Regions from separate parts of the Nonomuraea sp. NPDC005650 genome, predicted to be linked through region 3. Evidence: riboswitches for the same ligand, from Rfam matches in the RefSeq annotation. Region 3 holds a riboswitch; each other region holds the start of a gene.
What was found. Region 3 has a riboswitch for S-adenosylmethionine ahead of ABZS69_RS64960 (GNAT family protein). Riboswitches for the same ligand answer to the same signal wherever they lie in the genome.

Region 1: another riboswitch for S-adenosylmethionine. It lies ahead of ABZS69_RS04355 (aminotransferase class V-fold PLP-dependent enzyme); the one in region 3 lies ahead of ABZS69_RS64960 (GNAT family protein).
Region 2: another riboswitch for S-adenosylmethionine. It lies ahead of thrC (threonine synthase); the one in region 3 lies ahead of ABZS69_RS64960 (GNAT family protein).
Region 4: another riboswitch for S-adenosylmethionine. It lies ahead of ABZS69_RS65145 (ABC transporter substrate-binding protein); the one in region 3 lies ahead of ABZS69_RS64960 (GNAT family protein).

The regions. Positions count from the first base shown of each region.
Region 1 covers NZ_JBEXCR010000002.1:333,075-340,524, reverse strand. Annotated here, with positions in the region: gene ABZS69_RS04370 (acyltransferase) at 1-937, opposite strand, end outside; gene ABZS69_RS04365 (NADH-quinone oxidoreductase subunit D) at 934-2,079, opposite strand; gene ABZS69_RS04360 (DoxX family protein) at 2,202-2,861, shown strand; gene ABZS69_RS04355 (aminotransferase class V-fold PLP-dependent enzyme) at 2,917-4,209, opposite strand; SAM riboswitch class IV at 4,255-4,370, opposite strand; gene ABZS69_RS04350 (TerC family protein) at 4,483-5,223, shown strand; gene ABZS69_RS04345 (cytochrome P450) at 5,233-6,426, shown strand; gene ABZS69_RS04340 (SAM-dependent methyltransferase) at 6,410-7,372, opposite strand.
Region 2 covers NZ_JBEXCR010000015.1:26,035-33,484, reverse strand. Annotated here, with positions in the region: gene groL (chaperonin GroEL) at 1-781, opposite strand, end outside; gene ABZS69_RS25680 (cold-shock protein) at 1,206-1,406, opposite strand; gene ABZS69_RS25675 (MoaD/ThiS family protein) at 1,651-1,926, opposite strand; gene thrC (threonine synthase) at 1,951-3,183, opposite strand; SAM riboswitch class I at 3,197-3,338, opposite strand; gene ABZS69_RS25665 (RNA polymerase sigma factor) at 3,418-3,972, opposite strand; gene ABZS69_RS25660 (trehalose-6-phosphate synthase) at 4,004-5,434, shown strand; gene ABZS69_RS25655 (hypothetical protein) at 5,452-6,024, opposite strand; gene otsB (trehalose-phosphatase) at 6,060-6,830, opposite strand; gene ABZS69_RS25645 (DUF3263 domain-containing protein) at 6,870-7,169, opposite strand; gene ABZS69_RS25640 (SAM-dependent chlorinase/fluorinase) at 7,287-7,450, shown strand, end outside.
Region 3 covers NZ_JBEXCR010000087.1:13,421-20,870, forward strand. Annotated here, with positions in the region: gene ABZS69_RS64940 (hypothetical protein) at 1-141, opposite strand, end outside; gene ABZS69_RS64945 (hypothetical protein) at 170-334, opposite strand; gene ABZS69_RS64950 (hypothetical protein) at 745-1,686, opposite strand; gene ABZS69_RS64955 (BTAD domain-containing putative transcriptional regulator) at 1,822-4,752, shown strand; gene ABZS69_RS64960 (GNAT family protein) at 4,795-5,418, opposite strand; SAM riboswitch class I at 5,426-5,525, opposite strand; gene ABZS69_RS64965 (ATP-binding cassette domain-containing protein) at 5,765-6,640, shown strand; gene ABZS69_RS64970 (FAD-binding protein) at 7,003-7,450, shown strand, end outside.
Region 4 covers NZ_JBEXCR010000089.1:5,117-12,566, reverse strand. Annotated here, with positions in the region: gene ABZS69_RS65160 (ABC transporter permease) at 1-716, opposite strand, end outside; gene ABZS69_RS65155 (ABC transporter permease) at 709-1,566, opposite strand; gene ABZS69_RS65150 (ABC transporter ATP-binding protein) at 1,563-2,714, opposite strand; gene ABZS69_RS65145 (ABC transporter substrate-binding protein) at 2,693-3,808, opposite strand; SAM riboswitch class IV at 3,862-3,982, opposite strand; gene ABZS69_RS65140 (MarR family transcriptional regulator) at 4,079-4,549, opposite strand; gene ABZS69_RS65135 (hypothetical protein) at 4,667-4,804, shown strand; gene ABZS69_RS65130 (class I SAM-dependent methyltransferase) at 4,816-5,643, opposite strand; gene ABZS69_RS65125 (hypothetical protein) at 5,913-6,131, shown strand; gene ABZS69_RS65120 (hypothetical protein) at 6,376-7,450, shown strand, end outside.

The DNA.
Region 1 (7,450 bases), on a different contig from region 3:
ACCACGACAGGCCCAGCGCGATGGCCATCCCGGTCGTGTGGAAGAGGAAGAGCGGCAGCGAGTACCGGTTGATGAACTCGTTGACCCGGCGCCAGCCCGGACGCTCCAGCACGCGCTCCATCGACGGCCGCAGCACCTCGACCAGCCCCACCTGGAACAGCAGCAGGGCGACGATCACGAACGTGGGCGGCGCCATGTTCGACCACTTGTCGCCGGGGACGCCCACCATCGACCCCGGGTAGATGCCCGAGTAGACCAGGCCGAACAGGGCGAACAGCCCCGTCCAGAGCACCGCGATGTCATAGCGCCTGGGCAGGATGACGATCCGGTCGTAGAAGAACCCGGCCTGGTGGGCGAGCCCCCAGACGATGATCATGTTGAGCCAGCCGACCCAGTCGACCCCGTACCGGAAGCGCACCACGTCCACCACCAGGGACGCGCCGCCGAGCCAGATCAGCGTCAGCACGTCGTAGCGGCGGTGCAGCCAGAGCGCCACGGGCAGCAGCGCGATCAGCACGAGGTAGACGCCGAGGAACCACAGCGGGCTGAGCACCAGCAGCACGACCCGCCACATCCAGTCCACCCGGAACGTGAACGTCACGACCGCCCCGATGGCGATCCACACCCCGGACAGGAAGAGGGCGGGTAAGGCCAGCGCGCGGATGCGCCGCCAGACGAACGAGCCGATGCCGGTGCCGCGTTCCTTGGCCCGCTCCCAGGACAGCAGGTGCACGTGGCCGCCGACGTAGAAGAACAGCGGCAGCACCTGCAGCAGCCAGGTCAGGATCCACAGCCCCGAGGTGAAGCCCAGCGGGCTGGTGGGCTCGGGGCCGCTCGGCTTCCACTCCAGGATGGTGAACGCCCAGTGCCAGACCACCACGACGCACAGGCTCAGGGCGCGGAGCCAGTCGACGTACTTGTCGCGCTCGGCTTTCACTTGTCGATGTCTCCCACGACGAAGAACATCGAGCCGAGGATGGCCACCATGTCGGCGACCAGGTGGCCGGGGAGTATCTCCCGCAGCACCTGGACGTTGCTGTACGAGGCCGAACGCAGCTTGAGCCGCCACGGCGTCTTGTCGCCCTTGGAGACCAGGTAGTAGCCGTTGATGCCGAGAGGGTTCTCGGTCCACGCGTACGTATGGCCCTCCGGCACCTTGAGCACCTTCGGCAGGCGCTGGTTGATCGGCCCGGGAGGCAGCGAGCGCAGCCGCTCTACGCAGGCGTCGGCCAGGTCGAGCGAGACCTTGAGCTGGTCGAACAGCACCTCGAACCGGGACCGGCAGTCGCCCGCGTGCCGCGTGACGACCTTCACAGGCAGCTCGGAGTAGGCCAGGTACGGGTCGTCGCGGCGCAGGTCGAAGTCCACCCCGGAGGCCCTGGCGATGGGGCCGCTGACGCCGTACTGCATGATCTGCTCGCGGCTGAGCACGCCGACGCCCTTGGTGCGGGCGATGAAGATCTCGTTGTGCAGGATGAGGTTCTCGATGTCGGGCACCCGGCGGCGGGTCTCCGCGACGGCCTCCGACACCCGGTCGAGCCAGCCGAGCGGCAGGTCCTCCTTGAGGCCCCCGACCCGGTTGAACATGTAGTGCATGCGACCGCCGGAGATCTCCTCCATGACGGCCTGGATGCGCTCGCGCTCGTTGAACGAGTAGAACAGCGGCGTGATCGCGCCCAGCTCCAGGGGATAGGAGCCGAGGAACATCAGGTGGTTGAGCACCCGGTTGAGCTCGGCCAGCAGCGTACGCGCCCACACGGCCCGGACCGGGGGCTCCATGCCGAGCAGGCGTTCGGCGGCGAGCACCACGCCCAGCTCGTTCGCGAACCCCGACAGCCAGTCGTGCCTGTTGGCCAGCATGATGATCTGACGGAAGTCGCGGACCTCGAACAGCTTCTCCGCGCCCCTGTGCATGTAGCCGATGATCGGCTCGGCGGCGGTGATGCGTTCGCCGTCGAGCGTCAGCCGGAGTCTGAGCACTCCGTGGGTCGACGGGTGCTGCGGGCCGATGTTGAGGATCATGTCCTCGGTGGCCAGCTCTTTTGCACCCGCGCCGATTCCGACCACACGTTCCGTCATATGGCAATGCTGCCACCGCCCCGGTTGATGATCCAGGGTGGGGCCGGGTCAAGGAATGGTACGGAAACGCATCCCTAACTCGGACATGGGGAGGAATGCCAGGAACGGGGGGAGTTAACACCATGAAGAGAGTTGTGTTTGATGTCGCTGCCCTGATCGCACGGGTGGTGACCGGCGTGATCTTCTTGGCGCACGGCTTGCAGAAGTGGGACGGCGGCCTCGGGGCCACGGGGCAGGCGTTCAGGGGGATGGGGATCCCGATGCCGGAGCTCGCCGCCACATTCGCGTCCGTCATCGAGACCGTCGGCGGCCTTTTCCTGATCCTGGGCCTGCTGGTGCGCCTGGTGGGGTTCCTGTTGCTGGTCAACATGCTGGGCGCCATCGCGTACGTGCACGCGGGGCACGGGGTGCTGTCCACCGCCGGCGGCTGGGAGCTGCCCGGCGCGCTCGCGGCACTGGCCCTGCTGTTCCTGGCGCTCGGGGGCGGCCGGCTCGGGATCGACGGCATTTTCGCCGCGATGTTCCGGCGGCGTTCGGAGCGCCTGGACGCCGAGGAGGAGCGCGCCGCGCAGGCACAGCGTCCGGAGCCGTCGAACGTCACGACCAGGCTCACCAGGCCCGCGCCGACCGTGGAGCAGGCCGAGGCGCCACGTGTGCCCAGACAGTCGGCCGAGCACCACACGGGTGGGATCAACGACGACGACATGCGGGACATCGACGCCCTGGTCTCCGACGAGCCGCCGCCGCACCGCAAGCCGCCGAACCGCTCCGACGCGGTCTGACGGCTCGCTCATCGGCTCCTCAGCGACCCACTCAGCGACCCACTCAGCGGCGCACTCAGCGGCTCACGAGGTCCCGCAGCGCCGCGACCAGCCGGTCCACGTGCTCCTGCGTGGTGCCGATGCCGATCGAGGCCCGCACCGCGGAGGCGGTGCCGTCCTCGCACCCCTCATCGGCTTGGCCGCCGAGCAGATGCCGGACGAACGGGTGCGCGCAGAACTTGCCGTCGCGCACCCCGATGCCGTACTCGCTGGACAGCGACTCGGCCACCTCGCGGGCCGAGTAGCCGTCCACGGTGAACGACACGATGCCGACCCGCGGGTGGTCGTCCCCCCACAGCGACAGTTCCCGCACGCCCTCGATCGAGGCCAGCCCCGAGCGCAGGCGCGCGATCAGCCGCTCCTCCTCGCGCACCAGCGCGGTCCAGCCGGTGGCCGTGAGCGCGTCGCAGGCGGCGGCCAGGGCGATGGCGCCCAGCACGTTCGGGGTGCCCGCCTCGTGCCGCGGCTCCGGGTCGTCGTGCCACTCGGCGTCCTCGCCCACGGACCGCACCGCGCCGCCGCCTTTGAGGTACGGCTCGCCCTCCGCGAGCCAGTCCCGCCGCCCCACCAGCACGCCCGCGCCGAACGGCGCGTACAGCTTGTGCCCGGAGAAGGCCACGTAGTCCAGGTCGAGCGCGGTCAGGTTGAGCCGCCGGTGCGGTACGAGCTGCGCGGCGTCCACCAGGATGCGGGCGCCGTGCCGGTGCGCGACGTGGGCCAGCGCGGCGATGGGCCAGATCTCGCCGGTGACGTTCGAGGCCGCGGTGACCACGAGCAGCTTGGGCCCCTCGATGCCGGCCAGCGCCGCGTCGGCGGCGCGGACGGCCTCGCCGGGGAAGGCGGGCGGCGCCAGCCGTACGGACTTCTGCCAGGGAAGGAGGGAGGCGTGGTGCTCGGTGTCGAAGACCACGGTGGTCGTGCCGGCGGGCAGGCAGCGGGACAGGAGGTTGGTGGCGTCGGTCGTGTTGCGGGTGAAGATCACGGCGTCGTCCGGGCGGGCCCCGACGAACGCCCGTACCGTGTGGCGGGCCTGCTCGTAGCGGGCGGTGGTGAGCTGGGAGGCGTAGCCCGCGCCGCGGTGGACGCTGGAGTAGGCCGGGAGCGCGGCGGTGACGGCGGCGCTGACCGGCTCCAGACAGGGGGCGCTGGCGGCGTAGTCGAGGTTGGCGTAGCCGACGAGCCGGCCGCCCTTGACCGGCACCTCGAGATCGGCCCCGAGCACGGCGGGGATCGGCCGGCTCGTGACGGCGGGGGCCTCTTCGGCGGCGGCGCGAGCGGGGGCGGAGCTGAAGATCGTCAGCGTGGACACGGCAAATCTCCCTCAGGGTCATCGGACCCCTGGAAGCACCCACGGAGCCCGCGCTTGCCCGCCACGTCTCGTGACGGACCAGGTCTTCACCCGGGGCACCCCGCCGCGGACGCGAGGGTTGCCGGCCAGCTAGCCGGGGCTTGTCGCTGGCACTCATGACCTACGGCGCAGACTATAACCCAATCCCCTCCATCGATCGCAAGTCGGCGAACTTCTTCGGGGTCCGGCTCGTTGCTACCGGAAACCCCGCTCGTATGCCATGGAGGTGCGCAGATGTTGGACTGGGTGACCGACCCGCAGATCTGGATCGGTTTCTTCACCCTTGTCGCCCTGGAGATCGTGTTGGGGATCGACAACATCATCTTCATCTCCATCCTGGCCGGGAGGCTACCTCCCGAACAACGGGACAGAGCCCGGGTGCTGGGGCTGGGCGCGGCCCTGATCACCCGGCTGCTCCTGCTCCTGGCCCTGTCGTGGGTGGTGCAGCTCACCGAGCCGCTGTTCGCCGTCTTCGGCCACGAAATATCGGGACGCGATCTGATCCTGCTGCTCGGCGGCCTGTTCCTGCTGGGCAAGAGCGTCACCGAGATCGGCCACAGCATGGACGGCCCCGTCGGCAAGGACGGCAAGAAGGCCGCGGTCGCCTCCTTCGCCTCGGTCATCATCCAGATCATGGTGCTGGACATCGTGTTCTCGCTCGACTCCGTCATCACCGCCGTCGGCATGGTCGACGAGCTCGGGGTGATGATCGCGGCGGTCGTGGTGTCGGTGCTGGTGATGCTGTTCGCCTCGGGGCCGATCAGCAGGTTCGTGGACCGGCACCCGAGCATCAAGATGCTGGCGCTGTCGTTCCTGGTGCTGATCGGCGTGGTGCTCATCGCCGAGGGCTTCGGCCAGCACATCCCCAAGGGCTACATCTACTTCGCGATGGCGTTCTCGCTCGTCGTCGAGCTGCTGAACATCCGGGTGCGGAGCAAGCGGGCGGCGGTGCCGCAGGAGGATCCCACTCCATAAGATGAAATAGTGCGCTTTGACCCTTGGGATCCGGATTTCGTGGCTCACCCGTACCGGGTGTACGACGAGCTGAGGCGCGAGGCGCCGGTCAGCTACTTCGAGCCGACGAACCAGTGGCTGATCTCACGTCACGCCGACGTGAACGCCCTGCTCAGAGACCGCCGCCTGGGGCGGTCCTACCTCCACGTGGCCACCCACGAGGAGTTCGGCAGGCCGCCGGAGCCGGAGTTCCACGAGCCGTTCTGGCGCGTGATCAGGGCGGGCATGCTCGACGTGGAGCCGCCGGTGCACACCAGGCTGCGCCGGCTGGTCTCCAGGGCGTTCACGCCGCGCATGGTCGAGTCGCTGCGCCCCCGGGTGCGCGCCATCGCCGAGGGCCTGGTGGACGCGTTCGTGGAGAAGGGCGGCGGCGACCTCCTCGCCGAGGTCGCCGAGCCGCTGCCGGTGACGGTGATCGCGGAGATGCTCGGCATCCCCCACGCCGACCGCCACCTGCTGCGCCCCTGGTCGGCGGACATCTGCGGCATGTACGAGCTCAGCCCGAGCCTTGAGGCCCAGCACACGGCGGTACGGGCGGCGTCCGAGTTCGCCGGCTACCTCAAGGCCCTGGCCGCGGAGCGCCGCCGGGCTCCGGGCGACGACCTGGTCAGCGCGCTGGCGCAGATCGACGAGCTGACCGAGGACGAGCTGGTCGGCACGTGCGTGCTGCTGCTCAACGCCGGCCACGAGGCCACCGTGAACGTCACGGGCAACGGCTGGTGGGCCCTGTTCAGGAACCCCTCCGAGCTGGCCCGGCTGCGCGCGGACCGCTCGCTGCTGCCCACGGCCGTCGAGGAGGTCATGCGCTGGGACACGCCGCTGCAGATGTTCGAGCGCTGGGTGCTGGAGGACATCGAGGTCCACGGCGTCGAGCTCCCGCGCGGGTCGGAGGTGGCGCTGCTGTTCGGCTCGGCGAACCGCGACCCGGCGGTGTTCGAGGACCCGGATCGGCTCGACGTGGGGCGGGCCGACAATCCGCACATCTCGTTCGGAGCCGGGATCCACTTCTGCCTGGGCGCGCCGCTGGCCCGCATCGAGCTCATGGAGTCGTACGGCGCGCTCCTGGACCGGGCGGCCAAGCTCGAACTGCGGGAGGAGCCGAGCTGGAAGCCCGGCTACATCATCCGGGGGCTGCGGTCGCTGGAGGTCACCGCCGCTGGCTGAGCCAGCCGAAGCCGCCGAGCCCCGCCGGATCGATCAGCTCACCCTCCTCCGACGCCCTGGCCAGCGCCCGGATGTAAGCACGCGGATCGGTGCGGGCCTGGTCGATGGGCGGCCGGGTGCCGGTGATCCCCAGAGCCCTCAGCGCGTCGCGCTGTGTGGACAAGGTTGTGGATATCGCGCCGGCCCCGCGCCCGGCCTCGGCGCACGCGTCAAGAGCGACATGAGCGGTGATATCGCAGGTCCCATCGGGGATCGGGGCAACGACCGCGCCGTCGCGGTAACCGGTCAACGTGCCACAGAGCGGCCGGTTATCCACAGGGTGTGCATAATCAACGGCAATCGCACGGCCCCTCGTGAGGCACCCCACGACGGCGGCCCACGCCTCGTCGCGAGGGCGGCCGATCTCCGCTCGGGAGCTCGTCCGGGTCAGCGGCCACCACCGGTCGAGCCAGGCGCGGTCGTCCGGCCCGGGCGGGTCGCCGAGGCGCTCCTCGCCCGTGCGGATGTTCACCATGATGAGGCGCGGCCCGGCCGCGGTCTGCTCCGCCACGTCGAGCGGCACGTTGTCGAGCCACTCGTTGGCGATGACCAGGCCCGTGATGCCGGTGGGCACGCTCCGCCGCCAGGCGACCCGCTCGGGCAGGCCCTCCGGCCGGGGGGAGAGGTCGACGGCGGTGACGCGGAGCCGGTCGCGCAGCGCCGGCTCGGCGGCCTCCAGCACCTGCGTGACCAGCGTGCCCTCGCCCGCGCCGATGTCGACCAGGTCGAGCACGTCAGGACCGCCGAGCTCGGCGTCCACCTTCGACAGCAGCGCCAGCATCGCGTCGGCGAACGCCGGGGAGGCGCTGACCGAGGTCCGGAAGTGGCCTGAGGGGCGTTCGCGAAGGTAGAAGCCGTCCTCGCCGTACAGCGCACGTTCCGTTGCGGCGCGCCAGGTGAGCCACATGCTCAGGACTATCTCATGACTTTCGCGTGACACGCATCGTCATCATTTGACTACTCATTGTCGCCGACTTGAGGTACG
Region 2 (7,450 bases), on a different contig from region 3:
GGGTCGCCAGGGCCTCGCCCTCGATGTCCTCGGCGATGATCAGCAGCGGCTTGCCGGACTGAACGACCTTGTCGAGCAGCGGCAGCAGGTCCTTGTTGGCGGAGACCTTGCTGTTGACGATCAGGATGTACGGGTCCTCGAGCACGGCCTCCATGCGGTCCGAGTCGGTGACGAAGTACATCGACGTCATGCCCTTGTCGAAGCGCATGCCCTCGGTGAGCTCAAGCTCGAGGCCGAAGGTGTTGCTCTCCTCGACGGTGATGACGCCTTCCTTGCCGACCTTGTCCATCGCCTCGGCGATGAGCGAGCCGATCTCGGGGTCGGCGGCGGAGATGGAGGCCGTGGAAGCGATCTGCTCCTTGGTCTCCACGTCCTTGGCCAGCTTGGAGAGCTCCTCGCTGACGCGCTCGACGGCGGCCTCGATGCCCTTCTTCAGGGCCATCGGGTTGGCGCCGGCGGCGACGTTGCGCAGACCCTCACGCACCAGCGCCTGGGCGAGCACGGTGGCGGTCGTGGTGCCGTCGCCCGCGACGTCGTCCGTCTTCTTGGCGACTTCCTTGACCAGCTCGGCGCCGATCTTCTCCCACGGGTCCTCGAGCTCGATCTCCTTGGCGATGGAGACACCGTCGTTGGTGATCGTGGGGGCGCCCCACTTCTTCTCCAGCACGACGTTACGGCCCTTGGGCCCCAAGGTCACCTTGACGGCGTCGGCGAGCTGGTTCATACCGCGCTCGAGACCGCGCCGGGCGTCCTCGTCAAACGCGATCATCTTGGCTGCCATAAGGCTAGACCTCCCAGATGCAGGGTGGCTTGTCGTGGACCGAGCCGACGCCCGCGACGGCATGGGTCAGCATCTCCTGCGGCAGACCCCATCGTCCCGATCCGAATGTTGGCACTCTGCTGCACAGAGTGCCAACGAACTGTTTAGCACTCTACCCTGCCGAGTGCAAGCGAGAAGCCTCCTACCGGGGCTTTCCTCCCCGGATCGGCCTGCTTGGCGGGCCGTGCCCCGGCTGTCCGTCGTCGTCGGCGGGACCCCGTACCTGCGACGAGCCGCGTCCAGGCCACCGCAGGTAGCGGGATCCGTACCCACGGCGAGCCGCCTCAACGCGGCTCGCCGTGATCGAGTCGACGAGAGAAAGGTTGCGGGTTCGCCCGGACTGCGTTGCCGTGCGATCCCCGCCGGTGCATACCAGGGGGGTGTATCAGACCGCGCGGACGGACTCCGCTTGAGGCCCCTTCTGGCCCTGCGTGATCTCGAACTCGACGCGCTGCCCCTGTTCGAGAGATCGGTACCCGTCCATCATGATCGCTGAGTAATGGACGAATACATCCTTACCACCGTCTACCGCGATGAAGCCGTAGCCCTTGTCCGCGTTGAACCACTTGACGGTGCCCTGCGCCACTTCCGACTCCTCTTACTGGACTTTCAGATCTCACCCATTCCTCCGCGAGACCCGTTATCGCCCGACTTAACGGAAAATCAGCCAGACGATCGCCCTCGACCATACCTGTGGCACGGGGTTTGGCAACAGAGTCAATCTGCAAACGACGCATTTCTTCGCATCGAAGGCGGTTCAACGTTTCATTTGGCCTGGAAATGGAGAAGGCGCCCACTAGGGGCGCCTTCTCAGGTGTGATCTATGGCACTCAGCCGCCGGCTACCGCCGGGATGATTGAGATCTGAGTGCCCTCAGGTGCCGGAGTGTCCAGCCCTTCGGCGAAACGGACATCCTCTTCCCCAACGTAAACGTTGACAAAACGACGAATCTTGCCCGATTCATCCAGAATTCTCGCGCCGATCCCCGGGTAGTCAGAGTCGAGCTTGGTGAGGACGTCACGAAGAGTCGCGCCCTCGCCACTGACTTCGGCGTTGCCCCCGGTGTAGGTGCGCAGAATGGTGGGAATCCGCACCGAAACGCTCATGGTTTAACTTGCCTTTCCTGGTTGTCAGACAGCCGCGCGGAACGCGTCGAGGGAGGGCCGGATCACGGCCGTGGGCTGGGCGTCGTCGCTGATCGCGTCGAGCGTCTTGAGGCCGTCGCCGGTGTTGAGGACCACGGTCTCGGCCTCGGGGTCGAGCCGCCCGCTCTCGGCGAGCTTCTTCAGCACGCCCACGGTCACCCCGCCCGCGGTCTCGGCGAAAACACCCTCCGTCGAGGCCAGGAGCTTGATCGCGGCCACGATCTCGGCGTCCGTGACGTCCTCGACGGCCCCGCCGGTGCGCCGGGCGATGTCGAGCACGTACGGCCCGTCGGCCGGGTTGCCGATGGCCAGCGACTTGGCGATGGTGTCGGGCTTGACCGGCTGCACGACGTCGTGCCCCGCCTTGTACGCGGTGGAGACCGGCGAGCACCCGGCCGCCTGCGCCCCGAAGATCTTGTAGGGCGTGTCTTCGACCAGCCCCAGCTGCACCAGCTCGCGGAAGCCCTTGTCGATCTTCGTGAGCTGCGAGCCGGAGGCGATGGGGATGACGATCTGCTCGGGCAACCGCCACCCGAGCTGCTCGGCGATCTCGTACGCGAGCGTCTTGGAGCCCTCGGCGTAGTAGGGCCGCAGGTTGACGTTGACGAACCCCCACTTGTCGCCCAGCGGGTCGCCGATCAGCTCGGAGCAGAACCGGTTGACCTCGTCATAGGTGCCGTCGATCCCGATCAGCTTGCCGCCGAACACGCGCGCCATGGCGATCTTGGCCGCTTCGAGGTTGGCCGGGATGAACACGCACGCCTCGAGCCCGGCGCGCGCCGCCGCCGCGGTGACCGCGCCCGCGAGGTTGCCCGTGGAGGAGCAGGAAAGGGTGTGGAAGCCGAAGTTACGCGCCGCCTCGACGGCGATGGCGACAACCCGGTCCTTGAAGGAATGGGTGGGGTTGCCCGAGTCGTCCTTCACGTACAGGGACTTGAGACCCAGCGCGCGCCCGAGGTTTCCGGCCTTGACCAGTTTGGTCCAACCGGGGTTCATATTGGGCTTACTGGCGACGTCAACCGGCACCGGGAGCAGCGACCGGTAACGCCAGATGTTGGCGGGACCCGACTCGATGTCGGAGCGGGTCACCTCGCCGAAGGAATAGGCCGCTTCGAGCGGCCCGAAACACTCCAGACATGCGAAGCTCGGACCGAGCGGGTAACGCGTGCCGCACTCACGGCAGGACAGACCGACAGCAGGACCAAAGTCGAGCGACATGAAGCGAGGCCTTCCCTCATCTTCGCCTGCGGCCACCCTGACCGCAGACCGGAATTGGCACCTTGTCCCGGTCGGCCTCGCCAGGTCGCGAGTCACAAGCCGGGAGGGTTGCCGGGGCTTCGCAGGGCCGGTCCCTCCACCCCTCTGGATGAGCAATATGCAGTTGTTGAAATGGACTCTACCCGCCCATGGGGCCGAAACGGCCACCCGTCTCAGGATGCGGGACGTGGCGTCTCAGCGATAATCATCACCCAGCACTCCCTGCACGTATTTGCGGGCCTGATGGATGCGCGACTTGGCGGTGCCGAGCGGGATGCCGAGCTGCTCGGCCACCTCGTTGTAGTCGAGCTGGACGATGTCGCGCAGCACCAGCGCCTGCGCCAGGTCGGGCTTGTCGGCCTCCAGCGCCTCCATCGCGTCGAGCAGGTCGAGCCGCGAGCCCGCGATCACGCTCACCCGCGCCACGTCGGGCTTCTGCGTGGGCAGCTCGTCCGAGGTCTGCTCCGCCGCCCGCCGCTTGAGCGACCGGTACGTGGTGCGCGCGCAGTTGGCCGTCACGATGTGCAGCCACGTGCTGAACCGCGCCCGGCCCTCGAACCGGCCGATGTTGCGCGCCACGGCCAGCAACGTGTCCTGGGAGGCTTCCTCTGCGTCCTGGTGATAGGGGAGGATCCGGGCGCAGTGTCGCATCACATCGGGCTCGATCCGCGCCAGGAGCTCGCCAAGTGCGCGATGATCTCCTCCTGCGGCCGAGCGGGCGAGTTCCTCGGTTAGCTCATCAAGCGCCATAGCTGGGATCCTATGGGCGAAGGGAGCGTAGATGAACAGCGTCCTGGTGGCCTCCAACAGAGGACCCGTTTCTTTTACCGTCTCGGACGACGGTGAGCTGACCATGAAACGCGGTGGCGGCGGCCTGGTCTCGGCGCTGTCCGAGGTGGCCAGGAAGGACCGCGTGCTGTGGGTGTGCGCGGCGCTGTCCGACGGCGACCGCAGCGCCGTACGCCTGGTGCCCGGCGGCCGGATCGACCACGCCGGCTACGACACGGGCCCGCTGCGGATGCTCGACATCCCGCCCGCGACCTTCCACCGCGCCTACAACGCCGTGGCCAACTCCACCCTGTGGTTCGTCAACCACCTGCTCTACGACATCCCCAACGCACCGAACTTCGGCACGAGGTTCGAGCGCGAGTGGGAGTCCTACCGCGACTACAACGGCGCGTTCGCGCTGGCGCTGGCCGAGGAGGCCGGCCACGGCGCCCGCGTCATGGTGCAGGACTACCACCTGACGCTGACCCCGGCCATGCTCCGCGCCGAGCGGCCGGACCTGCGCATCGCGCACTTCAGCCACACCCCGTGGGCGCCGCCCGAATACTTCTCGCTGCTGCCCGACGAGGTGGTCGGCGAGGTCCTGGAGGGCATCCTGGGCGCCGATCACGCCGGGTTCCTGGCCGACAGGTGGGCGCAGGCGTTCATGGACTGCTGCGAGGCGCTGCTGGGCGCGGAGGTCGACCGCGTGGGCCGCAGCGTCACCCACGAGGGCAGGACCACCCGCATCGGCGTGCACAGCCTCGGCGTGGACGGCGACGCGCTGTGGGAGCGCGCCGTCGAGCCCGACGTCGAGTCGCACATGATCGCGCTCAGGGAGCAGGTGGGCGACCGCCGGCTGATCGTCCGCATCGACCGCACCGAGCTGTCGAAGAACATCGTGCGCGGCCTGGTGGCCTATCGCGAGTTCCTGGCCGCGCATCCCGAGTGGCACGGCAAGGTGGTGCATCTGGCGTTCGCCTACCCGAGCAGGCACGACCTTCCCGAATACCGCGAATACACCGCGTCGGTGCTGCGCTGCGCGCAGGAGATCGAGGACGAGTACGGCACCGAGGACTGGGACCCGCTGATCCTCAACGTCAACGACGACTACCCGCGTTCGCTGGCCGCGTACCGGATGGCCGACGTGCTGCTGGTCAACCCCATCCGCGACGGGATGAACCTGGTCGCCAAGGAGGGCCCGATCCTGTCCACGAGGTGCGCGCTCGTGCTCTCGCGCGAGGCGGGGGCGGCGGCCGAGCTGGGCCCGCACGCGCTCGTGGTGAATCCGTACGACATCAGCGGCACGGCCGCCGCGCTGCACGCCGCGCTCGTCATGCCGGAGGACGAGCGCCGCATGCGGCGCGACAAGCTGCACGCGGCGGCCACCGCCCTGCCGCCGCAGAAGTGGCTCGCGGCCCAGCTCGACGCGCTGGCCGAGGTCTGAGCGAGGTCTGAGCGCGGTCAGTTCCAGTCGGCGTTCGCCAGCGTGTCGGCCAGCCCCGGCGTGTTCCACTGGTCCACGACGAGGATCTTGCTCTTCGGCAGATACCACTCGCGCTGCGTGAAGCGGGCCAGGACCTTCCCGTCGGAATAGCTGACGCAGGTCGACTTCCACGCGTTGTAGGCGGCCTTGTGCCCCGCCCCGACCTGGCGCAGGCCCCTGGTGACCGTCGGGCCGACGTGCTCGCCCCACTTGCGGTTGGACGGGCACGGCTGCACATCGCCGGCCGTGTAGAAGGGGTTCTTGCCGGTGTACGGGCCGAACCCCTCGGCGCCGATCTTGATGTACTTGGGGCCGAAGACGTAGAAGGCGTCGCACTCGGGCGTCCCCCAGCCGCTGGGCTTGGCGCACCTGCCGGTCACGATCTGGACCTGGTCGGCGCCGTGACGGTAGACCTTCCACTTGATCGGGACGTAGAGGGTCAGGCCGTGCCGCAGCTTGACCGCCTGCGCGGGCGCGGCGTGCGCGGGCAGGGCGGTCGCGAGGAGGGTGGCCGCGGCCACGGCCGCGGCGGCGAGGTATCGCTTGTGCATGCGCCCGACCCTAGGGAGCGCGACTTGCAGCCTGGTCACGAACGACTGGAAGCCGCCACGAGCTCCGCCAGCAGCGCGACGACGCCGTCGGGCCCGTCCACCACGATGTCGGCCTGCTCGGCCAGCTTCGTGACCTCGGCGGAGCCGCTGCACACGGTCACGCCGGGCAGCCCCGAGGCGCGTACGGCCTCGAACGCGGCCAGGTCGCCGAGATCGTCGCCCACGAACATGACGGACCTGGCGGCCCGCTCCGCCAGGAACAGGCTGAGCGCCTGCCCCTTGTCCATGCCCGGCGGCCGCAGCTCCAGCACGAACCGCCCCGGCTCGACCACCAGGCCGTGCTTGTCGGCCAGCTTGGCCAGCGGCTCACGCAGCCTGGCCAGCGCGCCCTCCGGGTCGGGGCTGCGCCTGGTGTGCACGGCCACCGCCCGGCCCTTGTCCTCGACGGTGACGCCTTCCAGGCCCGGCGAGTCGAGCAGCAACGACAGCTCGGCCTCGGCCTGGAGCACGCCCGGGGGTGGGGGCGGGCCGGAGATCCGCCCGGCCTCCCAGCGTTCGAAGCCGTAGTGCCCGAGCACGACCAGCCCGGGCACGTCGGCCAGGCCCGGCCCGAGCGCCAGCGCGGTGGCCGGCGGCCGGCCGGTCACGATGGCCACCGCCAGGACGTGGGCGCCGAGCTCGGCCAGCACCGCCGGCGCCTTCGGGTGGATCACGGCCTCGGCGGGATCGGGCACGATCGGCGACAGGGTCCCGTCGAAGTCGAGCCCGATCACGGCGCCGGCCGGATCGTCCAAGATCGCTTTCATTCCAGGGATGTTCCTCACGCGGCTGCTTTACCCAGCCGGTCAGGGACGCATGCCGAGTCTCCTGGCGGCGCGGTCACGCTGACGGGTGGACCGTAACCTGCGCAGCCTCTTGACCAGCATGGGATCGTGCTCCAGCGCCTCCGGCCGATCGATCAGCTCGCCGAGCAACTGGTAGTAGCGCGTGGCGGAGAACCCGAAGCTCTCCTTGATGGCCTGCTCCTTCGCGCCCGCGTACCGCCACCATTGGCGTTCGAAGGCGAGGAGCTCGAGATCGCGTTCTGAGAGGGGTTGGCCGGACGCTTCCTGGGCAGCGTTGTCACCGCTGAGCGGTGCTCCCATGGTGTCCTCCTCGGGAAAGGTGCGTGCGACGACTCCGCACGCACGCGGCCCGTGGCCAATCGTAATGTGCGGAGTGCGGCTGTTCACGGCGTATTGAGAGACGTACAGTCACGAAATGTGACCTCAGTAATCACGCTCCTCACCGACTATGGGCTCGAAGATGGCTATGTGGCGGCTTGTCACGGAGTGATCGCCGGAATCGCCCCGGAGGCGCGGGTGATCGACATGTGCCACCTGATTCCCTCGGGTGATGTACGGCGTGGCGCGGCGGTTCTCGCCCA
Region 3 (7,450 bases):
GCCCTTGGGCAGAAAATCGGCCACGAGGTAGCCGGAGTAGTACGCGGTCGTGCCGATCGAGACGGTGCGGTCCAACTGGTCGTCCCACGAGGTGCTCGAGATGTCGTAGGCGACCGGTCCCTTCTTGCCGAACTGCAGCACGCCCTTGGTGGTGTACGCCTGAAGCGTGTCAGTGCCGTCGGACCAGTCGGGACGTCTCGGTGAAACGCACACCGTGCCCGGCGACCAGTTCGGCCTTCAGTGCGCGTACGGGATCCTTGGGGGCCGCCTGCGCGGGCGCGGCGGTCACCAGGAGGGCGCCGCACACCACCAAAGCGGTGATCGTCTTCTTCATGACGAGCGATCATGTCGCATTCGGAGCACATCTGGAACTCCAATTGCTCGATCGAGATCTCCCCTGGAATGAAAGCGGATAAAGATGCCTAATCAGGACATGTGGGGTAGGGGTCTCGCAGCACTGCCCCGGCCGTGCTGAAGGCGGCCGGGGCAGCCTGGTGTGGCATCCGTCCAGGAGACCAGGGTCTCAGGGCAGCAGGGGCTCGGCGTCCACGTCGTGGCCGTAGAGCCAGGCGCTGTGCCGGAGGAAGTCCCCGTCACGCAGCCCGCCGAGCCCTCCGCCCACGACCGCCACCCGTAAGCCCACGGCACTCCTCCAGCGTCGATCGATCCGAGGGCTCACCGCGCCCTGAACCGGAAAGTACGACCGCCGATGCGCCCGGCCAAGCTCTCCAAGCCGCTGGGACCCTAGTCGGCATCCTTGAAGGACGGTGGCAGGGCTGCGCCCAGCCGTTCGTACGTCGGAGCCAGGCGGCGCAGGCCGGTCGCGAGCGCCAGGTCGTCGCCCGACACGAGCGGCCCCTGCAGCCCTCCGACGATGCGGGCCTGCTCCGCGGCGACGGCCGCGCCCGCGTCGAGGCCGAGGGATGACAGGCAGGCCGCCAGGTCGTTCAGGCGGTGGGCGCCCACCCGCACCGCGAACTCCTGCCACAACGTCCTGATCTCGGGGTCCAGCCCTTCCTCCACCAGTTGGGCCGTGCGTTCGGCGGCTTCCGCCTGCCCCAGCGTGCCGGGAGAGACCTCCAGATCCGTCCGGCCGGCCAGCCAGGCCCGGCCGGCGGGCAGGGAGCGGCGCAGCGCCTGCTCCGGGGTGACCGGCTCGCGCCGGGTGAACCCGTGCAGCATCCGGAACGGCCGCTTCAGGTAGGTGATCAGCTCCGCTCGCCACGCCTCGACGAACTCGCCGACCCGCAGCGTGGCGTACGGGTAGCCCTCCGGGTCGTGCACGAGCACGGTGTCGTCGTCCACCTCCAGCACCACCACGTAGTGGTCGGCGCCGATCGCCTTGCCCGACCCGGGCTGGTACGGCAGCAGACCGAGCTCCAGCGGCCCGGCCAGCACCGGACCGTTCCGGCAGGCGCGGCGCAGCCGGTCGAGCGCCGCTGCGGCGCTTCCCCCGTCCACGCGCTCGCACTCCCAGCCGAGGAGGTCGATCGCGGCGTCGAGCCCGATCTCGGGGTCCCAGCCGAACGGGTCGAACAGCGGAAGGCGCCCGCTGATCAGCTGCATTCCGTACGGGGAACCGGTCAGGACCTCGATCACGGCCGGAGGCGGCGCCTGGTCGCCGAGGACCATCGCGAGGGAGTTGGCGTAGCAGTACGGCCCGGAGCCGACATAGGTGATGGACATGGCCCGAACCGTGCCGCGTGACACGGTGTCAGAGTCAAGCCGTCTTCGCCGCCACCGGCCGCCCCACGGTCGGCGGTCTGCTCGAACAGGTGACGATCTGTTCACCCGGCGATGAATATAATGATCGTATGGGCCGTGAGGACACCACCCCGGACGGCACGCGAGGACATGACGGCGCCTGACAGCCGGTTCCCGAAGCCGCACGAGCCGGACGCCGTGGAGTTCCGCCTGCTCGGGCCCGTCGGGATCTGGGCGGGTGAGGAGTTTCTCGGCCCCGCCACCCCGCAGCAGCGCTCGGTGCTGGCGATGCTGCTGCTCAACGCGGGCCGGACGGTCCCGCTCGATCGCTTGATGAAGGCGGTCTGGGACCAGGAGCCTCCGGCCACGGCGCGCAACGCCGTTCAGGGATACATCTCCAGGCTCCGGCGGCTGATCGCCAGGGTGCCGGGCACCGAGCTGGCCACCTCGCCGCCGGGATACCGGCTGGTCCTCGACCCGGGGCGGGTGGACCTGCTGCGCTTTCGCGAGCTGGTGGCCCGCGCGTACGCGAGCGAGCACGGCCTGGCGTCCGACCTGTTACGGCAGGCGCTGCGTCTGTGGCACGGACCGCCGCTGGCCGACGTGGCGGGCGGCTGGCTGCGTGACGCGTTCGGCGCGACGCTGGCGGAGGAGCGGCTGAGCGCGGTCGAGGAGCGCATCGCGATCGACCTGCGGTTGGGCAGGCATTACGAGGCGCTCGCCGAGCTCCCTTCGCTGGTCGGCGAGCACCCGCTGCGGGAGCGGCCGGTCCAGCTCACGATGGTGGCGCTGCGCCAGGACGGCAGACGGGCGGCCGCGCTGGCCGCCTACCGTGACCTGCGTGATCGGCTGGTCGAGGAGCTGGGGATCAGCCCGGGGAGCGAGCTGCAGCGGCTGCACCGACGCATCCTGGAGGAGCTCGTTCAGGCGGGAGGCGATCCCGCCGTCCTTGATCACGATGGCCGCCCGGCGGAGGAGCCGGAGGGCGTGCCTGCCCCGCCGGTGCCCGCCGAGTTGCCCGCCGACCTGGTCTCCTTCACCGGGCGGGCGGAAGAGCTGGCCCGCGCGTACGAAACGCTGAGCGCGACCGGATCCGGCGGGCCGCGGATCTGCCAGATCAGCGGGCTGGGCGGGGTCGGGAAGTCGTCGCTGGCCATCCACGTCGCGCATGCCGTCGCCGGCGATTTTCCCGACGGTCAGCTGTACATCAACCTGCACGGCGAGACGCCCCACACCAGCCCGGTGAAGCCGCTGGAGGCCGTGCGCCGCTTCCTGCGTTCCCTCGGGGTGGCCGACGCGGCGATACCCGCGAGCCTGGAGGAGGCCGCGGGCCGATTCCGGTCGCTGACGCGCGGCAAGCGGTTGCTTATCATCCTGGACAACGCCCGCGACGCCGCGCAGGTTCGGTTGCTGCTTCCCGGCAGCCCCGGGTGCGTGGTGCTGATCACCAGCCGGCGCAGGCTCACCTCCTTCGAAGGCGCCGTACAGATCCCGCTGGGCGTGCTGCCGGACCGGGAGGCCCTCGACCTGCTGCGCGCCGCGGTCGGGGAGGCGGCGATCGCCGCCGAGCCGGCCGCGGCGGCCGAGGTGGTACGGCTGTGCGGCAGCCTGCCCCTGGCGCTGTGCCTGGCGGCGGCGCGGCTGAGGGCCCGGCCGGCCTGGTCGCTCGCGGTCCTGGCCAAGCGGCTGGCGAACAGCGGGCGGCGGTTGGACGAGCTGCGCGCCGACGACCGGGCGCTCCGGGCGAGTTTCCAGGCCGGCTACCAGGATCTGCACGCCGATTCGCAGGGACGGACCGCGGCGCGGATGTTCCGGTTGCTCGGCATGCTCGCCGGGCCGGACATCAGCCTGTCCGCCGCCGCCGCGCTGGCCGACCTCCCCGAGGAACGAGCGCGGGATCTCCTCGATCACCTGGCCGATGCGCAACTGGTGGACGGCTACCTCCCGGACCGCTATCGGCTGCACGACCTGCTCCGCTTGTTCGCCCGCGAGCGCGCGGAAGAGGAGGACGGCCGGCAGGAGCGGCAGCCGGCCCTCCGCCGGCTCGTCCATCACTACCTGGCCACCGTCCGCGCGATCACCCGGACCCTGAACAGGGGCAGTACGTGGCGGCTGGCGATCGGGCCGCCCGACCTGATCCGCCGCGGCGTGATCTTGGAGTCGAGCCGGGACGCGAGGGCGTGGATCGCCGCCGAGGCGGACAACATCCTGGCGGCCGTGGCGCAGGCGACGCGCACGCCGGTCGTGGATCAGGTGGTGGGCCTGGCCACGGCGTTCGCCGTCCTGCTGCACGAGTGCGGCCTCTACCTCAAGCAACTCCAGCTCGGCGAGCTGGCGCTGGTGGCCGCGGAGCACACGCACGACCCGCTCCACCTGGCCGTCGCGCACGGCGATCTCGGCTGGGCGTACATCTACATGGGGCGCCAGGACGACGCCATCCGCCACCTGAACAGGTCCAGGACCGCCTTCCGGCGGGCCGGGAACACCAGTCGCGAGGCGGCGCTGCTCGACTACCTCGGGGTCGCCCACCGGAGGGCGGGCCGCCACGACGAAGCCATCACCCACCACCTGCGTGCCCTCGCCCACGTCGGCGAGGCGGACAACCGCCTGACCCACGGGGCGGTCCTCACGCACCTGGGGCTGGCCTACCAGCGGGCGGGACGCTACTCCGAGGCGATCGCCGCGCACACTCGCTCGATTCCCATCCTGAGGGAGGCCGGTATCCGGGCCTATCTCGGACTCGTCGTCGGGTATCTCGGCGAGGCGCACCGCCTGGCCGGAGACCCGGGGCAGGCCGTGGCCTGCTACCAGCACGCGCTCGCCCTCCACAGGGAAGCGGGCCCCATCGGCGAGTTCCGGGAGGCCGACATCCTGTGGGGGCTGGGCCGCGCGTTCCACGACGCCGGCCGAACCCCCGACGCCCGCCGATCCTGGCGGCGCTCGATCGCCATCCTGCAGGGCCTCAACCTCATCACGGCCGAGGAAAGGCACGCGCTGGAAAGCAGCGAAGTACCCGAGACGCCGCAGGCGATCGAGCGGCAACATTGACCCGCGTTCGCCCAGGGCGAGGGCGGACCGCATCGCCTGCGCTCAGCCTTCCGCCGGTCCGGGCTGCCCGCCGGCAGCGGTGAGCGCCGCTCTCACCGTCGGCCATTCGGCCGCGGTCACGGCGAACATGGCCGAGTCGCGAAGCGTGCCCTCCTCGCCCGGCGCCCACGACATGGACCAGGAGCGCAGCACGCCTTCGAAGGGGATGCCGAGCCGTTCGAGCGCGCGGCGGCAGCGGAGGTTGCGGGCGTCGGTCTTCAGGTCGACGCGGGCGACGCCGAGCTTCTCGAACGCGTACGACATCAGCAGCAGCTTGGCCTCGGCGTTGATCCCGGTGCCCTGCGCCGAGGCGGCCAGCCAGGTGAAGCCGATCTCGATCGCCCGCAGGCCGGGCCGATCCGGCCAGGGGCGGGGATCCCACAGCGCGGTGCAGCCCACCGCCCTGCCGTCGGCGACCCGGACCTGCCCGAACGGCGTCAGCCCGCCGCGTTCGAGCTGCGTTTCCACGTAGTTCTTCATGCCCTGCGCGCGGGGCACCAGCGTGAAGCCGTAGGACGACCGTTCCTCCTCGGCCGCCTCCGCCAGATCCGCGACGTGCCCCGGTGTCAGCGGCTCCAGCCGTACCAGATGGCCGGTCAGCACGGGAACGTCGAGCCGCATGCTCATCGAGACTCCCTCATCGTTCCTGGCATTGGCACCTTTCCCGCCGACTGCCGCCGGGGAGGTTGCCGGACCGTCACAGGGCCAGGTCCCTCGAGTCCTCTGGATGATTGACAGGCGGAGATCTTGCCAGGCCGGAACAGACGCCGTCAACTCAAACATCAGATGTCTGAGAACCTGATAAGTTGGATGGCCTGCGAGATGAGAGGAGCGCGTGCGTGGTGGCAGCAATAGCCTGGCCCCGGCCTGGGCAGGTGGGGCCGCGGCTGTCGGAGTGCGCGGAGTCGGCCCACGGGCGGACGGCCGGCGGGGAGGCGGCGCACGGGCGGACCGGCGGCGGGGAGGCGGTCCGATGACGATCGTCTCCCGTCCGGCCGACACCGGGCACGTGCTGCGGGCACACGCCGTGGATCTCGTCCGCGACGGCCGTCACCTGCTGGAGAGCATCTCGCTCACCGTCGGCCCCGGGGAACACTGGGCGCTGCTCGGCGCCAACGGCGCGGGCAAGAGCACCCTGCTCGGACTGCTGGGCGCCGTCACCCACCCGACCCGCGGCGCGGTCGAGGTGCTCGGCCGCACCCTGGGCCGGGTCGACGTCCGCGAGCTGCGTTCGTACCTGGGGCACGTCAACCCGCGTCACACCCCCGACGGGCCGCTGCGGGTCCGCGACGTGGTGCTGACCGGGCTGACCAACACCGCCGCGCTCGTCCCCCGCTGGGCGCCCGGCGAGCAGGAGGCCGAGCGGGCGGATCGGCTGATCGCCATGCTTGGGATGAGCCACAGAGCGCAGGCGACGTGGCCCACCCTCTCCCAGGGCGAACGCGGTCGCGCGCTGATCGCCCGTGCCCTCATGCCGCAGCCCCGGCTCCTGCTGCTTGACGAGCCCGCAACGGGGCTCGACCTGGCCGCCCGCGAGCAGCTGCTGGCCAGCATCGACGCCCTGCGCACCCGGCACTCGTCGCTGGCGACCGTGCTGGTCACCCACCACCTGGAGGAGCTGCCGGCCACCACGACCCACTCCATGCTGCTGCGTGATGGACGCTGCCTGGCCGCCGGGCCGGTCGCGGACGTTCTGACGAGTGAGCTGGTCAGCACGTGCTTCGACCACCCGGTACGCATCATCCGCAGCGACGACGGCCGCTGGGCCGCCCGGGCACAGCCGGTCCCCGCCATGCTGCCCGGCGACCCGGTTGCCTCACCGTCCCCATCAGCCGCCGCCGCATCCTGAACGCGACTCACTGCGGCGCCTCGTTCAGCACCCCGTCGAGCACCGCACGAGCTGACGGGCGGCCGAGGCAGCCCCGTCGCGCAGGGCTCATCCGCCGCTGACAATCCGGTTAACCCTACCTTTACTAGGGGGGTAAGCGTAATCGGATTGCATCCGGCGGCCTCATAGCTTGGACGCGTCGTATTTCGAATCGCGGTCGATTGGATAGTCAGTGCGACTTCGCTCGACCGTGGCTGGGCGTGAGGAGGCCAACCGTGAGTCAAACCACACAAAGGACCGTTCGCCCTGGTGCCGCTGATCCAGATTTCGCCCCTCGTGCGCCGGACATGGTGCGCCCGGGCGATCCCCGCTATCGCTGGCTGGTGTCGAGGGGCTACAACCAGCGATTCCAGTGCGCGCCCGAACACGTGCGACCGGCCGTCTCCACTGAGGACGTACTGGAGGCGGTCGACGAAGCGGTACGGACGGGTCGGCGGATCGCGGTCCGCAGCGGCGGTCACGGCTTCGAGAACCTGGTGGACGATCCGTCCGTGCAAACGCTCATCGACCTGTCATCGATGAACGCGGTCCAGTACGACTGGCGCCGTGGCGCCTTCATGGTCGAGGCGGGTACCACGCTGGGCGAGGCGTACCGGAAGCTGTTCCTGGGCTGGGGTGTCACCATCCCCGGCGGAACCTGTCCCGACGTGGGCATAGGCGGACATGTCTGCGGCGGCGGATACGGAGCCCTGTGCCGGTTGCACGGCCTGATCGTCGACCACCTGTACGCCGTGGAAGTGGTCGTGGTGGGACCCTCGGGAAAGGCCACGA
Region 4 (7,450 bases), on a different contig from region 3:
GCCATCGACGGGTCGAGCTGATACTGCACGGCCGAGAAGATGCGCAGCGGCACCGTCGTGGTGTTGGCGCCCGCCACCAGGGCCGTGACGGCGACCTCGCCCAGCGACGTGACCGCGGCGAGGATCGCGCCGGCGAGGATGCCGGGCCGCAGCAGCGGCAGTGTCACGGTGAGGAACACCCGTACCCGCCCCGCGCCCAGGCTCAGGGCGGCCCGCTCCAGCGCCGGGTCGAGCTGCGCCGCGCTCACCATGACCGCCCGCACCACGAACGGCAGCGCCACCAGCGAATGCGCCAGCCACAGCCCGGTCACCGAGTTGATGAGCCCGACGCCGTGGAAGTAGTAGAGCAGGCCGAGCGAGACGATGATCTCCGGGACCATCAGCGGGGACAGCGCGAATCCCTGCAGCAGCCGCCGCCCGGGGAACGACCCGTGCGTCAGCCCGTACGCCGCCAGCGTCCCGATGACCACGGTCGTCGGCACCACCAGGAGCACCAGCAGGCCGCTCAGCCGGAACGAGACCTGCCAGTCGGGCGAGCCGAGCACCTCGGCGTACCAGCGCAGCGACAGCCCCGACGGCGGGAACGCCATCGAGCCCGCCCGGTTGAACGAGCTCATCACCAGCACGACCAGCGGCGCGATCAGGAACAGGAACACCAGCGCCGCCAGGCCCGCGGCCACCAGCCGCACGATCCTGTCGTAGCCCCGCTCAGCCATGAAGGCGCCTCTCCCAGATCCGGAACACGCTGGCCAGCAACCCCGTGGCCACGAGGGTCAGCGCGAGCAGCGCGAAGCTCAGCGCCGCCGCCACCGGGTAGTCGAACACCGTCGTCACCTGGTCGTAGACCCGGATGCCGGTCAGCGGCTGGGTCACCCCGCCGACCAGGAGCGGCGTGATGTAGATGCCCATGGCCAGCGCGAAGACGATGAGGGCGCCGGTGACCGCGCCGGGCAGGCTGAGCGGGACCGTGACCCGCAGGAACGTCCTGATCGGCCCGGCTCCGAGCGTCTGGGAGGCCCGGTGCAGGTTGCGGTCCAGGCCGCCGAGCGCCGTCGTGAGCGGGATGATCGCGAACGGCAGCAGCACGTGCGTCACCGCGACCACGACGGCCGGGTAACTGGTGAGCAGCTGTGCCGGCTGGTCACGCAATCCGGACGCGACCAGCGCCCGGTTGACGAGCCCGTTGCCGGACAGCAGCACGACCCAGCCGTAGGTGCGGACGACCACGCTGGTCAGCAGCGGCGAGATCACGATGACGAACAGCAGGGTCCGCACCACGCCGGGGCGCCGCCGGGCCAGGAAGTGCGCGGCCGGGTACGCCAGCGCCACGCACAGCACCGCCACCAGGAGCGCGGTGGCCAGGGTCCGGAGCAGGGAGCCGTAGAAGTACGGCTCGGTGAACACCCGGGCGTACTGCTCGAACGTGAATCCGGGCAACGCCGCGTTGAAGGCGTCGACGGGGCTGAAGCTGAGCCGCAGCAGCCGTACGAGGGGGACCAGGAACAGGGCGGCCAGGAAGGCGACGAGCGGCAGTGCGTACGGCAGGCCCGCCCACCGGCGTGTCATCGCGCCTCCGTTTCCAGGAGGATGACGTCGGCGGGATCCCAGCTCGCGAACACGGACGTGCCCGCGCCGGGCGGGTCCTCGGCGCCCGCGCCGGTGTCGGCGACCTGCACGCTCAGGGTGCGCCCGTCGGCCAGCCGCACCTCCACGTGCCACGCGTCCCCGGCGAAAGCCCGATAACCCACCGTCCCGGCCACCCCACCGGCGCCCCCGCCGTCCGGGGCGCCCGGGGTGTCCTTCGGTGCTTTCGCGTCGTCCGGGCCCGGGACGGTCAGGTGGATGCGTTCGGGGCGGACGGCGACGACGGCGTGGTCGCCCGGCCGCAGCGACAGCGGGCCGCACTCGACGACGATCCCGCCGGCGTCCAGCGCGCCCGAGGCGGTCACCGTGCCCTCCAGGACGTTCGCCGCGCCGATGAACTGCGCGACGAACCGGCTGGCCGGCCGCCGGTAGACCTCGTCGGGGGTGCCGAGCTGCTCGACCCGGCCGCCGTGCATGACGGCCACCCGGTCGGACAGCGCGAGCGCCTCCTCCTGGTCGTGCGTGACGAAGACCATGGTGGTGCCGATGCGCCGCTGGATGGCACGCAGCTCCACCCGCATCTCCCTGCGCAGCTTGGCGTCCAGGTTGGACAGCGGCTCGTCCAGGAGCAGCACGGCGGGCCGGATGGCCAGGGCGCGGGCGAGGGCGACCCGCTGCTGCTGCCCGCCGGACAGCTGTCCGGGCCGCCGCCCGGCGTACCCCTCCAGGCCGACCAGGCCCAGCGCCTCCCGCACGCGCTCGTCCCGCGTCCGCCGGTCGAGCCGACGCACGCGCAGCCCGTACGCCACGTTGGCGGCCACGGTCATGTGCGGGAAGAGCGCGTAGCTCTGGAACACCATGCCCAGACCCCGCCGGTACGGGGGCCGCCCGGTCACGTCGGAGCCGTCGATCACGATCCGCCCGGCCGTGGGCCGGACGAAGCCCGCGATGCAGTTGAGCAGCGTCGTCTTGCCGCAGCCGCTGGGCCCGAGGATCGACAGGAACTCGCCCTTGCGGATCGACAGCCGGTCCACGTCGAGCACGCGCGCGCCGTCGTACCCGGCGGCGAGCCCGTCGATCTCGACGTGCCCGCCGCCTTCTTCCGCGCTCAGCCGAAGATCTGGTTCCACCGCTGCTGCCATTCGTTCAGCTTGGGGGTGGCGATCGTGTAGTCCACCCAGATGAACTTCTTGAAGACGTCGGGACCGTGCTTCACCTTCTGCTCGAACGGCTCGCTGTAGGAGATCGAGTCGTTGCCCGCGGCGTACCAGGTGCCCTCGGCGAACGGCTTCTGGTTCTGCGCGGCGGTCAGGTAGTCGAGGAACTTGTTCGCCAGGTCGCTGCGCTGCGTCCCGGCGGCGATGAAGTACGAGGTCAGCGCGCCCACGGGGCCGGACTTGGGGTAGGTGAAGCCGATCGGGGAGCCCGCCTGGGCCATGGCGAAGGCGCGGCCGTCCCAGAAGGGCATGATCCAGGCGTCGCCGTTCTCGATGACGGTGGCGGCGTTGCCCGCGTTGGCGGGGAAGGAGGACACGCAGCCCTTCAGGGTCGCGAGCTTGTCGAACGCCTTGTCCACGGCGGCCGGATCGGACAGCTTGCCGCCCTGGGAGGTGACCAGGGCGGAGAAGAACTCCAGGCCCGGGTTGTAGGTGAGCGGCGGCAGGGCGACGTGGCCGCAGTACTGCTTGTCGAAGATGTCCGTCCAGTCCGCGGGCGGCGTCTTGATCTTGTCGGTGCGGTAGAGGAGGCCGGTGGAGCCGGTGGTCAGCGGCACGCCGTACTGCTTGCCGTCGTACGCGGACTTGCCGGCGAGCACCGGGTCCAGCTCCTTGAAGTGCGCCAGCTTGTCGGTGACCAGCGGCTGGAGCAGCCCGGCGGAGGCCGCGGGCAGCGACGCGTCCGGCGTGAAGGCGATGACGTCGAACGGAGGGTTCTTGCCGCCGGCCGCGCGCAGCTTGGTGAGCCATTCGGCGTTCGCGCCGTAGACGAGGTTCACCTTGGCGCCGGTGTCGCGTTCGAACGGCTCCACGAACGACTTCTTGAACAGCTCTCCCCACGCTCCCGCGAACGCGGTAACCGTGAGCTCCTGCTTCGCTCCGCCCGAGGAGCCGCCGGTGTCCGAGGAACCGCCCGAGGAGCCGGCCGTGTCGACGCCGCCGCAGGCCGTGACCGCCAGCGCGACCACCATGCCCAGTCCCGCGAGGCGAGTGAATCCGCCCTTCATCTTTCCCTTCCCATTCGAGCAGCCGGCCAAGGGCGCATGGCAGCACGACTCGACATCCGCGCTTGCCGCCAGGAGCACCGTTCAGCTCGACGACCATGTCATCACCCGGGGCACCCCGCCGCGGTGGGAGGGTTGCCGTCCAGCAAGCCGGGGCTTAGCACTGGACTCGTGACATAAACGACTATATCAGTAGGATTTACATAGATATGACGTAGGGAGAAGTTTAGTGGCTATTGTCTCTTTTGCTCGACCCTACCTGAAGGGCACGCGTCAGCGCGCGGTCGCGTCGGCGGGCTCCATGAAGACCACCGGAACCTGGTTGTCCTCGACCACGCGGCCCAGCAGCCGCCCGAGCGCGTCGCGCTCGCCGGGCTCCAGGCTCGAGGGGAGCTCGTCGATCCGCGCGCACGTCGCGGCGTAGAAGGCGTCGGCCAGCTCGGCGCCCTGCCCGGTGAGCGCCACGCGGACGGCGCGCCCGTCGCGCGGATCCGGCTCGCGCCGCACCAGGCCGCGCTGGGCGCTGCGGTCGACCAGCTCGGTGAGGCTGGACTTGGCCAGGTGCAGGATCCCGCCCAGCTCCCGCATCCCGTACGGCTGCGCCATCAGCACGCACAGCAACTGCCCCTGCTGCGCGGTGATCCCGTATTCGCGCGCCGACTCCGCATAGACGGCGTTCACCAGGAAGGAGGCACGCACCAGCCCGGCGACGACCCCCACGTGCCCATCCGCTGCCTTGGCCATGCCGCCGACCCTCTGATTGATTCGGAACGCGAACGATCAGTCTAGCAATCCCGGGGCGCCGGGTGTCGGCCGTTGATCAGGGCGTCACCGAGGGCCGTGCGTGCGTACAGAACGCGGATGCCCGTCCTGCGCAACGCCACGAGGCGGCCGCCCGCGGTGTCCAGACTCTGCCCGAGCAGGGCCACGAGCTGGGCGGTGGTGCCGGGCCCGGCCGGCTCGGCGAGATGGATCGACTACCCGGCCAAGGTCGCATGACCAGCCACGACTCACTCGGCGCGCTGTCCGACGCGGAGGGCGCTCAGATAGCGGCGTGATGCTCGGTCGCCCATCCGTGTGCGGATGCGCTCGGCGAGAGCGTCCAGCAGGGGTTCACGGACGTCGCGGTCGAGTCTGCGATACAGCGACGTCGAGCGAAGGAGATCGGCGAAGCCGTCCCCGTTGAGCCACTGAACGGTCGGGTACCAGCGCACGATCGTCGGGCCGAACAAGCCGCCGGGATCGTCGACCAGACCCCACCCCTCGTCGGTGGCGCGCACGTCGTCCTCCAGCGGCGGATGGCCCCAACCGGGGTTCCCGGGGCAGAACCGCTCGTGGAGGTCGGCGGTCTCGGCGTACACCTCGGGCTCTCCCGGCCGGCGGACGACGACGTGGCCGAGCAGCGCCATCCAGCCTCCGGGACGGAGCACGTCGTGCGCTCGCCGCCAGCCGATCGACGGGTCGACCCAGTGCCACGAAGACGCGGCCACGAGGACGTCGAAGCGTCCACCGCGGTCGTCCCACTCCTCGAACGTCGATCTCTCGACCGTGACGTTGCCGAAGCCGGCGAGCCGCCGGCGCGCGAGTGCGGCCATTTCCACGCCCGGCTCGACCGCGGTCACCGAGCAGCCGAGCGCTGCCAGCGAGCGCGTCGCCTGGCCGGTACCGCAGCCCACCTCCAGCACCGACGAGCTTTCGTCCATCCCGGTGATGCTGCCCAGGTCCGCGAACAACTCGTCGGGGTATCCCGGCCGGACCCGGTCGTAGAGCTCCGGCACCTCGTTGAACAACCGGCCGAGGTCACGTCGCTCCGGGCGCATCTTCGGATCATCAGCCACGAGCGCACAGGCTAGGAGACTCGTCCACGGGGACGCCACTGGTTAACGGCAACCGCCGACGCCACTGCAAGCAGCGGGCGATCCAGAAACGCACCTCCAGCGCCTTCGGGCGGCATCCGTGTTGAAGGCCCCGAGTGTGGGGTCGGCGTCCGGTGTGCCGCCTGCCCGGCTTGAACTGATCGTGAACAGAATTGCTGAACACTTGTGTTCGGGTGTGCGCTTCCAGCATGATCATGATGTTTCGCTTCCCGGGTTTCAAGGAGGAACGGATGCGTCTACGTGCAGGGCTCCTGCTGGCGGGTATGGTCGCCGCGATCGTCAGCGTGCTCAGCGCCCCCGCTTCCGCTCAGGCGGCCGCCTGGACGTATATCGGCGTGTACACCAGCAAGCACAACTGCGTCGACGCCGGCCAGATGTGGGTCCGTGAGGGGTGGAACCAGTACGAATGCTCGGGGAGCGGCACCTACTGGGAACTCTGGGTCCGGTAGCGGTTTACGCGGTCGCTTGCTTGGCCCATGAGCGCGGCCCGCACCGGCTGAGCACGGAACCGCGCCCGGGCTCGTGATCGCGGTGGTGGGCGGCGCCGGGGTCCTGGCCGCGCCGGCGCGGGCGGGTGTGCTGCGCCCGGCCGGGGCGCGCGGGTGGCCCTTGGCGCTGACCATGGTCATTTTCGTTCAGGGCCCACGGAAAACCCCCGGCGTTCGGGCGTGTCCCGGCTATATGGTGCCGTTCGTGGACACTCTGGAAAGGCTCGTCATCGCCCGCCGGCTGCGCGTCCCCATCGGCGCCGCCCCCGCCGGCTCCGCGTCCGGCTGGGGCGAGACCGCCGCCCGCCAGCTCGACGCGGCGCTGCTCAGCGTCGGCTTCACGTGCTCGGCCACGCTGCTCGAGCGGCTGTCGGGGCTGCGCGGCGAGACCGTGGTCGACCTCGGCGTCCGCATTCTGGCCGCCGTCCGCACCCTCGTCGGCGACCACGTCCAGCACAACGCCTACTTCCTCGACTTCCCCAAGAACGTGCCCGACACGCTGGAGTTCTGGGCCGGGCTGCTGCGCGAGGCGCTGCTCGACCCGGTCGCCGCCGCACGCGTTCGGACCTCCACGCTCAACCTGCTCTCCCTGCCCGGATACGGCCGTTACCAGCACACCTACGCGGACCTGCTGGCCGCGCACGACGAGCTGATCCCGCTGGCCGGTGACCGGGTGAGCGTGCTGGAGCTGGGCGGGAGCCTGGAGTCGGAGGCGCGGGAGCTCTACTTCTCCCTGGCGGGCTCCGAGGTGCCCCTGGCCGCCGAGGACCTGGAAGCGCTGCGGCTGCTGGCCAGGTTCTGCGCCGACGAGCCCGAGCGCATCCCCGTGCGCGAGAACCGCGCGATCGTCAACGAGGTCCGCCTCGCGGGCGGCCGGCCGCTGCTGGTCGACACGGTGACCGACGTGCTCCGGCTCGCCTGCGGCTGCTCGGGCGGCGACGTCACGCTGGCCGAGCCCACCAGGTTCCGCTCGTTCCGCCGCGCCGAGCGCCGCGCCCTGCTGGGAGCCCTGGACGCGGTCGCGTCCCCGGCCAAGCTCGGCGACGTGCCGCGCCACCGGGAGGAGTGGAAGCGCCTCGGCGAGCGGCTGCACCCCCACGAGTACCCGCAGTTCCCCAACGCCGCCGCCGTCTTCGAAACGGCCAGGGGCACGCGCCGGGCCGAGAGCCTGGACAGCAGGGTCGAGGCCGCCCTGTCGGCGGGCCGCACCGCCGAGGCGGTGAAGCTGCTGGAGAAGGCGCCCGGCGCGCTGCTGCGCCGCCTCGACCACCTGCTGCGCG